DNA from 4 places in the Chryseobacterium sp. T16E-39 genome. Region 3 is predicted to be linked to each of the others. Evidence: riboswitches for the same ligand, from Rfam matches in the RefSeq annotation. Region 3 holds a riboswitch; each other region holds the start of a gene.
What was found. Region 3 has a riboswitch for cobalamin ahead of CEY12_RS08435 (acyl-CoA thioesterase). Riboswitches for the same ligand answer to the same signal wherever they lie in the genome.

Region 1 (2,205 bases), 660 kb from region 3:
ATTTCTTCCATCAACCACTCCAAGAGATAGGATTAATGTTTCGGGAATTGCATTAATCACCTCATCCAATTGTTCCGGCGCACGTACTAAGTCGATGTGTAAAGCATCAATAGGAAGGGTAGTAGCCAATGAAAGGTTATCTTTTAGCCCATCGAAATAAGTGGTCACAATAAACTTAAGATTAGGGAACTGCCTTGCAATTTCAGCATACACAACCTGATAAACCTCTTTGGCTTTTTGATCCAGATCCAATGCTAAAAACGGTTCATCAAACTGTATCCATTCTGCTCCGTTGTTTTCTAATTCTTTTAGAATTTCTGTATATACAGGAAGTAAATTCTGAACCAAATCCAGTTTGTCAAAACCTTCTTCTTTTTCCTTTCCTAATAGTAAATAAGTAACCAATCCGATGATGACAGGTTTTGTATCAATTCCGGCTTCTTTTGCCTCAATAAATTCATTGACAATCTTATTGGAAAACAATTTGAACTGCTGGCTTTTCTGGAACTCAGGAACGATATAATGGTAATTGGTATCGAACCATTTTGTCATTTCCATAGCCGTAATATCAAGGCCATCTTTCTGATGTCCTCTTGCCATTGCGAAGTACAGATCAATCTCTGTACTGGTTTCTTTCGCAGCTATTTCCTGATAACGCGGAGGTATCGCTCCAACGGATAATGTAAGATCCAGAACCTGATCATAAAAAGAAAAATCATTGGATGGAATGAGATCGATTCCAGCTTCCTGCTGCAATGCCCAGTTCTGCTTTCTGATGGTTTTTCCTACTTCCAAAAGTTCCTGTAAAGATGTTTTTCCTGCCCAATATTGTTCGCAGGCTTTTTTAAGTTCTCTGTTGCTACCAATTCGCGGATAGCCTAGGATGTGTGTTTGCATTTCTTTTAAACTTTTAATTAAATTTTGGTTTTAAAAGTTCTTATAATGCTTCGTAATGCGACCGGGAAAGAGTTTTTTAGCAATAAAGAAGATACAATATGGACGTAATTTTTGGGTCAGGAAATAATATTCTGAGTTTATTTTTAACGCAAAGTTTATTTATAATTGCTCTTTATGTAAGAAGGCAAAGATGAAATCAATAAAATTGATTTTGAAGAAGCGTACGTTTTATCCATAAGCTTCATCAGCGACATCGTCGCATTTCTTTGCTCCTTAAAACTAAGGAATCAATACAATAAATCTTTGCGTTTAAACTCATATCCATTCCAAGTTTAAACCACCCAATACGTTCAAAAAAGTATCATCTGTATGACCAAAAGCTTCAGACCGCGAAAGCATTGTCAATTCGGAACAGGCAGGTCTCCTGACTTGTAACAGTTTTTGTCATCCTTCCCGCTTGTGGCAGTGGATCTTCAAGGACAAAAACCTTTGGTATGTTACTTACAGTTGCGCGACAGCTCGTGATTCTCACACGATTCCCTATTAATCTACCTTAAGTAAAACCTTTTCCGTTTGATGAAGTATGTTAAAGAACAAAATAGGGTGTAAAGGTATTGAATAAAGTGATTTAATTGGATTTATTTTAAATATTAAGCATAATATTTTATTTTAATTGATATTAAAAGATATTTATTCTGTAATTTTGAAAATATCAACGTTAAAAAGAATATTATCCTGTGGAAAGACTTGATGACAAGGATCTTCAATTGTTAAGGATCCTGCAAAAGAATGCTAAACTGACGGTAAAAGAATTGGCCAAAGAAGTGAATCTCTCACCTTCACCTGTTTTTGAAAGAGTTAAGAGACTGGAGCAGGAAGGTTATATCAAACATTATGCAGCTGTTTTGGAAGCTGAAAAGCTGAATCGGGGTTTTACTGTTTTCTGTCAGGTGAAATTAAAAATTCATGACCGTTCTGTTGGAAATCAGTTTGTAAAAGAAATTGTACAGATTGAAGAAGTTGCAGAATGTTATAATATTTCAGGAGATTTCGATTTTTTACTTAAAGTTCAGGTTCGGGATATGAAACATTATCAGGATTTTGTTTTTAATAAATTAGGTTCTGTAGACTCCATAGGAAGTACCCACAGTACTTTTGTAATGGCAGAGGTGAAGAATAACCATGGAGTAACTATATAAACTGGAATATCTTATTTCTTTCCTCTTATACGGCTTAATGATACCGATGTTATCCCCAAATAGGAAGCAATATAATATTGGGGGATACGGCGAAAAATTTCAGGGGATT
Region 2 (2,205 bases), 1.8 Mb from region 3:
CAGTATTTTAATACAATTCAGTTGTGGGGAAAAGTTCCCATTACAAAAAAGTTGAGTGTTTATGGAAGCTTACCGTTTCAGTTTCATGAAAAAAGAACCTTGCAGGGGGATATCAGGATTAATGGAATTGGAGATCTCAATCTGATGGGAATCTATCAGCTGATCAATTCGAAAGATACTTCCCATCAGTTAAATGGAGGATTGGGAGTGAAGGTTCCTTTAGGGAAATTTGATGAAAAAGGAATTACAGGAGTGAATCCCAGTTTTCAATTGGGGACAGGAAGCTGGGATTACCAGATGGTTTTGAATTATAAATATCAGAAGAACAAAGTAGCGGTCATTGTGAATACTGATTATACTGTTAAAGGTGAAAATAAAAAATATTATCAATTCGGAAACCAGTGGAACTATGCAGCGACAGGATTTTATCAGATTCATGCCGATAAAAAAGTAATCTTTTCCGGGAAAGCCGGATTGCAGGGTGAGGTATATGACCGGAATAAGCAGTTTAATGAGGATTTACCGGATACTGCAGGAAGCGCTTTATACGGGAAGGTCGGTTTTGAACTGTCGTACAGTAAATGGAGCCTGGGAAGTGAGCTGATGCTTCCGGCTTATTCGAATCTTGCTGGCGGAAACATTGAAGCCAAATCCAGATTCAGTGTTTTTATCAACTTTGGAATTTAGGAAATCAAATAAACATTCCGTTGCAATTGTAACGGAATGTTTGTTTTTATATGGTTGATTATCATTTTATTAAGGCCGGTATTGTTTCTGGGCAGAATTTTCTATCTTTGCCGCAATCTGGTGAGCCGTAAAAGGCTCTTAAAAGGGAATCCGGTGTAAATCCGGAACAGACCCGCTGCTGTAAGCTCTAAACCAAAATTTTTGAAGCATATATCCACTGTTTTTATGGGAAGGATTTCAAAAATGGAGTAAGTCAGAAGACCTGCCGGAAAGATTAAAGTTTGATGCTTTCGTGGAATAAAGCTTAGGACAACAATGATTCTGTGCAGTACTGCTGTATGTTGTCATTGCTGCTTTCTTATATCCATTAGCATCAAAATTATTCTCAAAGAGCTAATGGAATTAAAATTTACTTTTCATAAAACTACTAAAACGATTATCACAGTTCTTGTGTTATTCGCTCAGCTTTACTTTTCCCAGTCAAAAGATAGCATAAAAGAGAAAGGGATCTTACCCGTTACTATTTACAAAAAGGATTTTAAAGAGATCCTGCCGGCTCAGACACTTTCGGGTGAGCAGTTGGAAAGGCTTAACAGCCAGTCTGTAGCAGATGCATTACGATATTTTTCAGGAGTTCAGATCAAAGATTATGGAGGTATTGGTGGATTAAAAACAGTGAATATCCGAAGTATGGGCAGCCAGCATGTTGGTGTTTTTTATGATGGAATTCAATTGGGAAATGCACAAAATGGAGTTGTTGATCTGGGGAAGTTTTCGCTGGATGATATTGAAGAGATATCATTGTATAATGGGCAGAAAAGCGAGATTTTTCAACCGGCAAAAGATTTTGGTTCTTCCGGGTCTATTTACTTACAGCCAAAGACACCCATTTTTTACGGAAAGAAAAAAACAAATCTTATTCTTAGAACGAAGAACAGTTCCATAGATCTGTTCAACCCCTCTTTTCGTCTGGAGCAAAAGATTTCAAATAGGATTTCAGCAAGTTTCAGTTCAGAATTTATACAAAGTGACGGGCGATATAAATATAAATATCAAAAAAAGAATCCGGATGGTTCTGTTGCCAATGATACGGTTGCCACAAGATATGACTCCTATATTAACGCCAAACGATTTGAAACCAGCCTGAACGGAACTTTAAATAACGGAAGCTGGAACATTAGAGGGTATGGATATGTATCGGATCGCGGGATCCCTTCAGCTATTGTTAATAATGGATTCGAACCCAAGGGGCAAAAACTATTAGATAAGAACTATTTTGTACAGGGTAATTTTAGAAAGAAAATATTTCCAAAATTTGAGACCCAGCTTAAAGCCAAGTTTGCATACGATTATACCAGGTATATTGATACTGTAAATGTCGCTGAAACAGCTTTAAAGACGGATAATAAATATATTCAGAGGGAAGTTTATTTGTCATCTTCAAATATATATTCAATTACTCCGAATTGGGATGTTAGTGCCAATGTAGATTTTCAATATAATAATCTGGATTCAAAC
Region 3 (2,205 bases):
AAGCCGAAGAAGGGTATGCTAATGTTCGCGTTCCAAAGGATAATTATAGAAAAATTGTAGATAAGATAAGGATGCGTAAAGGTGATGTCTTTCTTTATGTAAAACCAGCTCCCGGAGAAACAGAATGGTTATGGATCAAATATCCTGAAAAGCAGGATACCGAAAAACCATTCGTGAGGTATGAAAATCTTGATAAAGAAGGGATGGTAAACAAAGAGCGTGTAGCCTTTATTGATCAATTACCGCAATATACTCCTTCAAAATCTAAAAACGGAAGATCTCTTATTTTCACCGATAACAACAATCCTAAAATTCCTACTGCTCAAAGGAGTAAAGTGATCATCGATGTATATCCTTCGAACGCAAGTTACCGTAAGATGGAAAAAGATGCAGATGGAACTATTCTGACTATTGATAAAATAAAACCTTGGGGAATCAGTAAAGAGCTTCCTGAAGGAATGACTGAAATCAAGTCTATCCGTGTCCAGCAGATTGGAAGAGGGTCCGTTTTTGTAAGAGAAGCTATTAAAAATATGTTCCAGCCTACGATGGACTTTAACAATATCACTGTAGCTGCTATCGACAACGATAACATCTTCGTTTACATGATCAATGGATCAGGGGAAAACAGATATACAACACTTTGGACAATCAGACAAGGAAAGGTTGCCCACCAGATTATTTATAAAAGTCCGGAATAATTCACATATTTCTCTGTATTATTCTTATTTTTGCCCCTGAAAAAGTTTTATCGCTTATTCATCACAGGAATCGGTTCTGCTTAACCGCAGATTAATAGGGAATCGTGTGAAAATCACGAACTGTCGCGCAACTGTAAGTAACTAAAGTCTTTGTAAAAAATCCACTGTGCTATGGCATGGGAAGGAAATAAAGATGTTACAAGTCAGGAGACCTGCCTTTTTCTATAAACAAAAAACTTTCGCGACTTGAAGTTTATTGATCTGATGGATTTTTCAGGAATATGACATTCCTGTATTATTCTGTTTGTTTCAATATATTTCATTTCGCTTTAATTTAATAATGAAATATGACTACAGAAGAAAGAATTCAAGCATCCGAAACCCGAATCTTTAAAGCGGTTTTCCCTAACACGACCAATCATTACGATACCCTTTTTGGAGGAACAGCGATGCAATTGATGGATGAAGTGGCATTTATTACCGCGACTCGATTTGCAAGAAAAAGAGTGGTAACGGTAAGCAGCGACAAAATTGACTTTAAAAAACCTATTCCTGCAGGAACGATTGTGGAACTGATCGGTACTGTTTCTCACGTTGGAACGACCAGTATGAAAGTAAATGTAGAGATCTACACCGAACAAATGTATTCTTATGAAAGAGAAAGAGCCATTGTCGGGGATTTCACATTCGTAGCAATTGACGAGTTTAAAAAACCAGTTCAAATACTATAATTAGAGAAGAAACGCAAGTCAGATTGACTTGCGTTTTCTTTATTTTAAAACTTTTTCTGTTTCAAGACTTTTGCTCAGTAGAAATTGGAAAGCCTCTCCCATTTCGTCAGAGGCCCTGCTAATTGCATTTTCCAGCATATTTCTGATTTGCCCTTCAGTAACACTTGCTTCTGTCCAGCTTTTTCCTGAAGTGTGGGAATTAAGGATAAACGGCATAATCCTGTCTATGGCACAGGCGAAAATAGCATCAGGGGTCTGCTCTTCTTCAAACTCAAGCCAAAGGTTAAAAAATTCCGAACGTAAAGGCTCATCAAGGATCCCAAAAATATTTTGAGCAGACAATTTCTCTCTTTCAAACTTACCCACCATTGCTTTTTCATCAAACAGAAATGTATCTCCAGCTTCGATTTCTACCAAATCATGAATAGAAAGCATTCTTATTACTCTTAATAAATCTATATCCGTCCTGTTTTTAGCATATGGAAAAAGCACCTGTGCTAAAATAATGATCTGCCAGGAATGTTCAGCCGTATTTTCTCTTCGTGAATCATCCGCATTGTAATTTCTTCTCTGTACATTTTTTAACGCATCTACAGCTAAGATAAAATCGATTTCCTTTTGTATTTTCATTGTATTATTCTTTATAATATTCTTTGATTGGGTATTTCTTTGTTTTTATGATCCATTTATTTTTAATTTTTTCACGCCTTGTTACTTTTACAAAATCACCACCTCCCATGGCATCTTCTTCCAATTCAAATACCTTATCCAGT
Region 4 (2,205 bases), 100 kb from region 3:
GGACTAGGAGCTACCGTTTCCCACCCCTCTTCAATCGAAATCTGGATATTATTCCAGGTTGATCCCTTTCTTCCGGCATGTGCCAATTGTATTCCTATTTTACTTTCTGAATTAGAATGAACAAACTCTACAATTTTCTGAAGATTTCCTGCCTGTTCATCATTCCAGATCCCCATACATTTATTGGTAATTCTTCCCCGTGGTTCCACGCCGGTTGCTTCGACCATTATTAATCCAGTCCCTCCCTGAGATCTGCTTCCGTAATGCACAAAATGAAAGGCATTCGCCAATCCGTTTTCGCATGAATACATACACATAGGAGACATTACCCAACGATTTTCCAGTTCTACATTTCTAAATTGTATCGGCGTATATAGCATGTTTGTCTATTTTAAATTTAACATTAGGAGAAGGATAAAATAGGTTTGTCCACGTGATGAAAAAGAACTAATTTTACCTCCCCTTTTTAGGCTTCAATATATGAAAAAAGACATACAGATCGGCTACGAATACTTTAAAAATAGTAGTGAACTGAACGATATAGAAAAAAAACTTTTCGAAAGAGCAAAACTAGCTCGTGAAAATGCCTATGCTCCTTACTCTCAATTCTTAGTTGGTTGCTCTGTATTACTCGAAAACGGTGAAATATTTTCCGGAAACAATCAGGAAAATGCGGCTTTTCCTTCAGGCCTTTGTGCTGAGAGAACAACTTTATTCTGGGTAGGCGCTAATTTTCCAGATCAAAAGATTAAAAAGATTTTTATTGTCGGGGGTCCAAAAGAATTTTCTGAAAAAAATCCACCTATACCTCCATGTGGAGCATGCAGACAAAGCTTAATCGAATACGAAACAAAACAGAAGGAAAATATCGATCTTTATTTTTCAAGTATGAATGATGAAGTGGTTAAGGTAAGTTCGATTAAAGATCTTTTACCTTTTTATTTTGATGCAACGTTTTTGTAGGGTGAAACTGTGAATTTGTGAAATCGTAAAATTGCGAGGCATTAATCTGTTTATGCATGATTGTTTTCATTACAAATCATCATATACAATTGGCATTTCTTTTTAAAAACTTATCTTTGCAAAAATTTTGGTTTTCAAGCTTTTGAAAATAATAGGGAATTGGGTGTAAACCCCAAACTGTCCCCGCAACTGTAGATCGCAACCATAATTTCTATAAAAAACCACTGTGAAAACGGGAAGGTATAGAAAAGCGAAAGTCAGGAGACCTGCCAAAATGATAATATCAAAAATATATTGCTTTCGGAGGAAAAGTAAAATAGTATGAAGAAAACTTTAGTACTGCTTTTATCGTCATCTGCCTATTTTCTCTGTCTTGGACAGGAGAAAGCAATTGACACGGTTTATATTTTTGATAACCAGATGAAAAAAGTAAAGCTTTTTCATAAGGTAAATACCATCACACCTCAGGATGTAGAGAAAAACTCAACCAATCTTTCAGAACTTTTACGTTTCCAATCTCCGGTTTATATTAAAGAAAATGGCCGTGGTGCCGTTTCATCCCCTTCTTTCAGAGGAACAACAGCACAACAAACTGCTTTTGTATGGAATGGAATTAATATCAATTCAAATTTTCTTGGGCAGGGAGATGTTAATAATATACCTTTATTTGGATATGACCACTTAGAAGTGAAAGCTGGTGGCGGAAGTGTTATTTATGGAAGTGGAGCTATTGGAGGTAGTATTCACCTTAATAATAGTCTGGATTTTAATAATGGTTTTAAAGCTTCTTTGTATTCTGAGGCAGGCTCTTTCAATACCTTTACTAATTTTGGACAGGCTTCTTACAGTAATGATAAATTTAGTTTCAAAGTTTCAGGAAATCATTCGATCAGTCAGAATGATTATGAAGTAGAAGAGAAAAACTACCTGAACAGAAATGGCAAATATTATAATTCGACTTTTAATGTCGGAGCCTCTTATAAAATAGCTCAACATCAGACTATTTCATGGCAAAGTCAATTTTTTGATTCTGCACAAAACTATCCTATTTTTGTAGAAAACGGGAATAGGACAAAATATGAAACACAAAGCATCAGAAGTCTAATTTCCTGGGATATTAATAAGAATAAATTTTCAAATAGCTTAAAAGCAGCTTATACAGAGGAAAATTTTCAATATTTTGGCAACTATAACGCTCCAAAAACAAGTGGATCATCTGGGAAAAATTATATTTTCAAAAAT

Region 1: linked by a shared signal. The riboswitch ahead of metE (5-methyltetrahydropteroyltriglutamate--homocysteine S-methyltransferase) and the one ahead of CEY12_RS08435 (acyl-CoA thioesterase) in region 3 are both predicted to bind cobalamin.
Region 2: linked by a shared signal. The riboswitch ahead of CEY12_RS16360 (TonB-dependent receptor plug domain-containing protein) and the one ahead of CEY12_RS08435 (acyl-CoA thioesterase) in region 3 are both predicted to bind cobalamin.
Region 4: linked by a shared signal. The riboswitch ahead of CEY12_RS08905 (TonB-dependent receptor plug domain-containing protein) and the one ahead of CEY12_RS08435 (acyl-CoA thioesterase) in region 3 are both predicted to bind cobalamin.

The regions. Positions count from the first base shown of each region.
Region 1 covers NZ_CP022282.1:1,200,812-1,203,016, reverse strand. Annotated here, with positions in the region: gene metE (5-methyltetrahydropteroyltriglutamate--homocysteine S-methyltransferase) at 1-897, opposite strand, end outside; cobalamin riboswitch at 1,294-1,480, opposite strand; gene CEY12_RS05315 (Lrp/AsnC family transcriptional regulator) at 1,635-2,096, shown strand; gene CEY12_RS05310 (Crp/Fnr family transcriptional regulator) at 2,108-2,205, opposite strand, start outside.
Region 2 covers NZ_CP022282.1:3,620,026-3,622,230, forward strand. Annotated here, with positions in the region: gene CEY12_RS16355 (transporter) at 1-687, shown strand, start outside; cobalamin riboswitch at 789-972, shown strand; gene CEY12_RS16360 (TonB-dependent receptor plug domain-containing protein) at 1,084-2,205, shown strand, end outside.
Region 3 covers NZ_CP022282.1:1,865,181-1,867,385, forward strand. Annotated here, with positions in the region: gene CEY12_RS08430 (hypothetical protein) at 1-701, shown strand, start outside; cobalamin riboswitch at 756-936, shown strand; gene CEY12_RS08435 (acyl-CoA thioesterase) at 1,049-1,432, shown strand; gene CEY12_RS08440 (HD domain-containing protein) at 1,472-2,062, opposite strand; gene CEY12_RS08445 (XAC2610-related protein) at 2,067-2,205, opposite strand, start outside.
Region 4 covers NZ_CP022282.1:1,967,065-1,969,269, forward strand. Annotated here, with positions in the region: gene namA (NADPH dehydrogenase NamA) at 1-380, opposite strand, end outside; gene CEY12_RS08900 (cytidine deaminase) at 481-963, shown strand; cobalamin riboswitch at 1,075-1,252, shown strand; gene CEY12_RS08905 (TonB-dependent receptor plug domain-containing protein) at 1,285-2,205, shown strand, end outside.